2 regions of the Streptomyces macrosporus genome follow, and region 2 is predicted to be linked to the other one. Evidence: riboswitches for the same ligand, from Rfam matches in the RefSeq annotation. Region 2 holds a riboswitch; the other holds the start of a gene.
What was found. A riboswitch is a leader RNA that binds a small molecule or an ion and turns the genes downstream of it on or off. The one in region 2 is predicted to bind cobalamin.

Region 1 (3,395 bases), on a different contig from region 2:
CGGGGTCGTCCAGGGAGCGGACCTTGGCGTAGCGGCCCAGTTCGGGGTCGACGTCCCGCGGCTTCACGGTGACCCGTTCGCCGGACGGGGTGAGGGCGCTGAAGCCGTCCGCCAGGAAGTCGTAGACGGTGTCGGCGTAGAGCCGGGCGGTGCGGGCGTCGTCCGCGCCGCTGTAGCGGGCCACCACCGGGTACCAGGCGTCCACGTCGCGGCGTTCGGCGGCGTCCAGGCCGGACGCGTCGGCGTAGGCGCGCAGGACGGCGGCGCCGCCGAGGATGTTGGCCGCGGTGTCCCGCCTCAGGTCGGCCTCCGGTTCGCCGGTGAGTTCGGCGGCCCGCTCCAGGGTGCGGTGGTCGGGGTTGTCGACCAGGTGCATCACGCCGTAGCCGTTCGCGTGGCTGGGCTTCCCGTCGTGGCCGTCGAGGTGGGTCTCCCCGTAGCCGACCGCGACGAGGAGGTCGCGCGGGACCTGGAACTCCTCGGCGGCCTGGGCGAACGCCCGGTTCATCGGGGCGGGCGGCGCGGGGTCCGCGGGCGCGGCGCCCGCGGGACCGCCGGTGAGGAGCAGCGCGGCGACGGCCAGGCCGCCGAGCGCGATGGCGGCGGGCCGTCTTGGGGCCGTGGGGCGTCGGGACATTCTTCCTCCAGGTCAGCATGCGCGTGGGGGTGAGCATCGATGGCTCGCTCACGCCGGTGGATGGAAGGCTTTCTACCGGCAAGCCATGTACACGTCAATAATGTTCCGGGTGTTCCCCGCGATTTCGTCCACCGCTCGCAGGGAATTCGGAGGCGGGGTCCGGGAAAAGGCGCCGAGACCCGAATCCCCACCCGGACCACCGCCACCGCCTGCACGGACGTCTCACCCGGCGCGACCGTCCACGCGCCGGGGGATTCCGCGACCCCCGAGCCTCGCCGGTCGACGCTACGCGCGTCAACGAATTGCGCGGAAAAAGCGAGGAATTCTTTGGTGTGAACCACTGAAGAAATCCGGGAAGGAAACGGAAAGGTCCGCCCGATCCGCCCTTCGGCCACCTTTCCGCCCCTCTCCGAAGGGGCTTGTCGAAAGGGCTCGGCGGCGGCCTCGGGGCCCCGGCGCGACCGCTCCGCGAGAGGACGTGCCCCAACTCCCCGACGGCGCGCGGGAGATGCTCCCCCGGCGGCGTCGAACGGCCCGGACCGGGGTGTGATCCCGCTCCCACCACCGGCGGAGCCGGGTCGCCGGCCCGTTAGAGTGAGCCGACGAACGTCACGTGCCCGAGTGGGGGAAGCCGGTGCGAATCCGGCGCTGACCCGCAACCGTGAACACGGCGGACGCATCCCGCCCGCCGTGCCAGCCGGAGCACCCGCCCGGGCACGAGCAGGCTCCCGGAGCCGGTGCCTCCGCCGCACGGCGGGGCGGCGGCCCCGGTACCGGCACCGTCGAGGAGTGCGGAGCCGAGCCCGGTGTGCCCCGTGCGGCGAGCGCGGTCGGCCGGCCGCGCACGGCTGCGCCCGGAAGACGCCCACGAGAAAGGCACCCGCCATGTCCCTGCGCCGTACCGTCGCGGCCCTGGTCGCCTCCGCCGCGCTCTGCGCGGCCGCGACCCCCGCAGCCGTCGCCGAGGAGTCTCCGTCCGCGCAGGCTCCGGCGCAGCGGGACCTGCCGTCCGCGCTGTACGGGAAGGGCGACCCGCGGTACGACGGCGTGTGGCGGCAGTCGCTGGCCCTGCTCGCCCAGGACACGGCCGGGGTGAAGCCCGCCGGGAAGGCCGTGGAGTGGCTGACCGGGCAGCAGTGCGAGGACGGCGCCTTCGCCTCCTACCGCCCCGACCCCACCGAGCCGTGCACCGCCGAGACCGTCGCCGACGTCAACGCCACGGCCGTCGCCGTCCAGGCGCTGGCCGCCCTCGGCGGCCACGACGAGCGGGTGGAGAAGGCGGTGGAGTGGCTGAAGCTGGTCCGGAACGAGGACGGCGGCTGGGGCTACAACCCCGGCGCCCCGAGCGACGCCAACACCGTCTCCCTCGTGATCGGCGCCCTGGTGGCGGCGGGTCAGGACCCGGCGAAGGCGCTCTCGGACGAGGGCGGTTCGCCGTACGACGCCCTGCTGGACTTCCGCCTGGGCTGCGACGCGAAGGCCGACGAGCGCGGCGCCTTCGCCTACCAGCCCGACGACAAGGGCCGGTTGGCCGCGAACGACGACGCCACGGCCGCCGCCGTCCTGGCCGCGCTGGGCGAGGACCTGGTCGTCGAGCCGGGCGACCAGAACGGCGCCGCGGCGAAGGCGCCCACCTGCGACGGGGACGGGGACGAGGAGCCCACCCCGGCCGAGGCCGCCGCCGGCGGCGCCGCGTACCTGGCGAGGACGCTGGAGGAGGGCGGCGGCCACCTGACGTCCGCCCTGCCCGGCGCCGAGGAGCAGCCGGACTACGGCAACACCGCCGACGCCGTGCTCGCCCTGGCCGCCGCCGGTCGGGAGGACGCCGCCCGCGCGTCCCTGGCCTGGCTGGAGGAGAACGCCCCGACGTGGGAGGGGTTCGAGGACAACCCGGCCGCCCTGGGCCAGCTCGTCCTGGCCGCCCGCGCCACGGGCGGCGACCCGTCGGACTTCGGCGGCACCGACCTGGTGGAGCTCCTGAACGCCACCGGCCCCGCACCGGCGTCCGTGCCGGACGACGGCGGGAACGCGGACGACGGCGAGGGCGGCGCGGAGAAGGGCGGGGACGGCCTGCCGGTGATCGGGATCGCCGCCGGCGCGGTCCTGGTCGTCGCCGTGGTCGCCGCCGTGGTGGTCCTCCGCGGCAGGAGGCGGTCCGAGTGACCGCGCGGCGCGTCCGGTCCGCCCTGTCGGCCGTCCTGCCCACCGCTCTGTCGTCCGTCCTGCCCACCGTCCTGTCGGCCGCGTGCGCGGCCGTCGTGCTGGTGGCGGCCGGCGCGGCGCCCGCGCACGCGGGCGAGTACCGCTACTGGTCCTTCTGGGAGCGGGACGGACGGGAGTGGACGTACGCCACGCAGGGACCGGGCACGCTGCGCCCCGAGGACGGCGCCGTGCTGGGGTTCCGGTTCGCCGTGAGCGAGGACTCCGGAGACGCCGACGCGCCGCGCGGACGGGCGGACTTCGAGGCGATCTGCGGAACCACCGAGCCGCGGTCCGGCGAGAAGCGGATCGCGTTGGACGTCGACTTCGGCACCGCGGCCGACGCCCCCTCGGGCGAGACCCCGCCGAAGGCCCGCACCGCCTGCGCCGTCGTCCCCGAGGACGGCACCGCCGCCGACGCGCTGGCCGCCGCCTTCGAACCGCTGCGGTACGACTCCTCGGCGATCCTCTGTGCCATCGCGGGCTATCCGCGGACGGGCTGCGGCGAGCAGGTGTCCTCCGACGGGGCGGCCTCCGACAAGGCGACCTCCGACGCGGC
Region 2 (3,395 bases):
ACGGCTTCCACGACACGGCCAACGCCATGGCCACCACCATTTCCACCGGGGCACTCAAGCCCAAGACCGCGGTGGCGATGTCGGCCGTCCTCAACCTCATCGGCGCCTTCATCTCGGTCGAGGTGGCCGCCACCATCTCCAAGGGCCTCATCAACGAGGATTCCGGCATCGATCCGGCCGTGGTCCTGGCGGGGTTGGTCGGAGCGATCATCTGGAACCTGCTGACCTGGCTGGCGGGCCTCCCCTCCAGCTCCTCGCACGCCCTCATGGGCGGCCTCATCGGCGCCACCATCGCCTCCGTCGGCGTCGGCGCCGTCTCCATGAGCGCGGTCGTCTCCAAGGTCCTGCTCCCGGCGCTGGCGGCGCCGCTGGTCGCCGGCATCGCGGCGATGCTCGCCACCCGGCTCACCTACCGGATCACCCGGAACACCGATGAGAAGGACGTGGCCAAGGGCTACCGGGCCGGGCAGATCGCCTCGGCCGCCCTGGTCTCCCTCGCCCACGGCACCAACGACGCGCAGAAGACGATGGGCGTCATCACCCTCGCCCTGATCTCCGGCGGCGTGCTGGGCGCCGACGCCGACCCGCCGCTGTGGGTCATCGCCTCGGCCGGCATCGCGATCGCCCTGGGCACCTACCTGGGCGGCTGGCGGATCATCCGCACCATGGGCAAGGGCCTCACCGACATCCGGCCGGCGCAGGGCTTCGCCGCCCAGACCAGCTCGGCCGTCACCATCCTGGCCTCCTCCCACCTGGGCTTCGCGCTCTCCACCACGCAGGTCTGCTCCGGCTCGATCATGGGCTCCGGCCTGGGCCGCAAGGGCGGCACGGTGCGCTGGAACACCGCCGGCCGCATGGTCGCCGCGTGGGGCCTGACCCTTCCGGCCGCCGGCCTGGTGGCCGCGGGCGCCGCCCTCCTGACCACCCAGGGCGACTGGGGCGTCACCGTCGTCACCGTCCTGACCGTGGTGGCCTGCGCCGCGATCTGGTTCGCCTCCCGCCGGGAGCCGGTGGACCACACCAACGTCAACGACGTCGAGCCGATCGCGCCCGTCGCCGTCGAGACCCTCGACACCGCCGTGCAGGTCGGCGTCCCGCCGCAGCCCGCCGTCGAGGAGGCCGACGCCGCCGACGCCGAGGCGAAGCCCGCCGTCTCCGCCCCCCTCTCCCCCACCTCGTAACACCGCCTCGTACACACCGCGCGGGCCCCAGGGAACCGCACGGAACCGCAAAGGAAACAGCCTCATGGACATCGACTGGGCCGCTCTCGGCCAGGTCTTCGGGGTCAGCCTCGTGATGACGGTCGGCCTGGTGTGCGTCTTCACCTTCGGCATCGTCGGCACCCGCACCGACCACGGGACGGGCGACGGCGGCGCCGGCCTCCTCGGCCGCGTCGGCGCCTACGCCAGCTTCGCCCTGTGCGCGGCGGCCGTGGCGTACGGCATCTACATCATCGCGGCCTGATCGACATCCCCCTCTCGGGCGCCCGACGACCGTCGTCGGGCGCCTTTTCCCTGTCACGAGCCGGGCGCGCACGCGATGTGACGCGCCGACAGGCGCACACCGCGCACACCGGCGTCGTGTGCCCTTCCGCACACTGCGCCGTCGCAGGTCACCGCGGAGTTGACGCCTCTTCCCGGGCATGGTGGACTTCCCGTTGCCCAACGGCGGCAGGAGAGGAAGCCGGTGCGAATCCGGCGCGGTCCCGCCACTGTCACCGGGGAGCGCTCCCCACCCAGGGCCACGGCTCGTGCATCGGGCTGGAAGGCCGGGGAAGCGCGGATCCGGGAGCCAGGAGACTCTCACCGCCGGTCACGTCGATCCAGGGCGAGGACCCTGAGTGAGGACATACCGCCATGCCCGGCATTCCGCCTGCCCCCTTTCCCACCGCGGTGACCGTACGAGGCGCGACGGCACGCTGACGCCATGCGCGCCGACCACGACACCACCGCCGCTCCCCCGGCCCTGTCCGCGGACCCCGCGCCCCCGATGCCGGGCCACGCGTACGGAGCGCTGCTGGGATACCTGTTCGACCTGATCGCCGGCGATCCCCGCCGCGGCCACCCCGTCGCCGCCTTCGGGCGTGCCGCAGCGGCCCTGGAGCGCCTGCTGTGGCGCGACCACCGCGGCGCGGGCGCGCTGTACACCGCCGTGTGCGCGGGCGGCGCCGTGGCCGCCGCGGCGGCGCTGGACCGTGCCGCGCGCCGCTCCCCCGCCGCCCGTACCGCCCTGACGGCCACCGCGACCTGGACCGTGATCGGCGGCAGCAGCCTGGCGCGCGAGGCCCGGACGATCGCCGCCGCCCTGGAGGCCGGCGACCTCGACGCGGCGCGCGCCCGGCTGCCGCACCTGTGCGGACGGGACCCGCAGGCGCTGGACGCCGACGGCATCGCCCGGGCGGTCGTGGAGTCCGTCGCCGAGAACACCTCCGACGCCGTGGTCGGCGCCCTGGTGTGGGGCGCGGTCGCCGGCGTGCCCGGCCTGGCGGGCTTCCGGGCCGTCAACACGCTGGACGCGATGGTCGGTCACCGCTCGCCGCGCCACCTCCGCTTCGGCTGGGCCTCGGCCCGGCTGGACGACGTCGTGGGCCGGCCCGGCTCCCGGCTGACCGCGCTGCTGGCCGTCCTCGCCGGCCCCGACCCGCGCGGCGCGCTGCGCGCCTGGCGGGCGGACGCCCGGCGTCACCCCAGCCCCAACGCCGGGGCGGTCGAGGCGGCGTTCGCGGGCGCGCTGGGCGTACGGCTGGGCGGGACGCTGTCGTACGGCGGACGGGTCGAGCACCGCCCGGTGCTCAACGCCTCCGGCCGTCCGGTGCGCGTGGCGGACATCGAGCGGGCGGTGCGCCTGTCGCGCCGGGTGGGCGCGCTGGCGCTGGCGGTGTGCGCCGGTGCCGCGGCCCTGCGGGAGCAGCGGAACACACGGAAGGGGAAGCGGTGACGGGTGGCGCACTGCTGGTCGCGGGGACGACCTCGGACGCGGGCAAGAGCGTGGTCACGGCCGGCATCTGCCGCTGGCTGGCCCGCAGGGGCGTGAAGGTGGCGCCGTTCAAGGCGCAGAACATGTCGCTGAACTCCTTCGTCACGCGCGACGGCGCCGAGATCGGCCGCGCCCAGGCCATGCAGGCCGCCGCGGCCCGGGTGGAGCCGACCGCGCTGATGAACCCGGTGCTGCTCAAGCCGGGCGGCGACCGCACCAGCCAGGTCGTGCTGCTGGGGAGGCCGGTGGGCGAGTTGAGCGCCCGCGGCTACCACACGGGACGGCAGGAGAGGCTGCTGGGAACGGTCCTCGACTGCCTGGCCGAGTTGCGGCGCACCCACGACGCGGTGATCTGCGAGGGCGCCGGCAGCCCGGCCGAGATCAACCTGCGGCGCAGCGACATCGTCAACATGGGCCTG

Region 1: another riboswitch for cobalamin. It lies ahead of ABD335_RS13560 (SCO2321 family membrane protein); the one in region 2 lies ahead of ABD335_RS26370 (cobalamin biosynthesis protein).

Annotation. Positions count from the first base shown of each region.
Region 1 is NZ_BAAASZ010000020.1:322,052-325,446, reverse strand. It holds gene ABD335_RS13565 (peptidoglycan-binding protein) at 1-637, opposite strand, end outside; cobalamin riboswitch at 1,240-1,365, shown strand; gene ABD335_RS13560 (SCO2321 family membrane protein) at 1,523-2,800, shown strand; gene ABD335_RS13555 (SCO2322 family protein) at 2,797-3,395, shown strand, end outside.
Region 2 is NZ_BAAASZ010000037.1:115,392-118,786, reverse strand. It holds gene ABD335_RS26380 (inorganic phosphate transporter) at 1-1,181, shown strand, start outside; gene ABD335_RS26375 (hypothetical protein) at 1,246-1,464, shown strand; cobalamin riboswitch at 1,678-1,801, shown strand; gene ABD335_RS26370 (cobalamin biosynthesis protein) at 1,990-2,937, shown strand; gene ABD335_RS26365 (cobyric acid synthase) at 2,934-3,395, shown strand, end outside.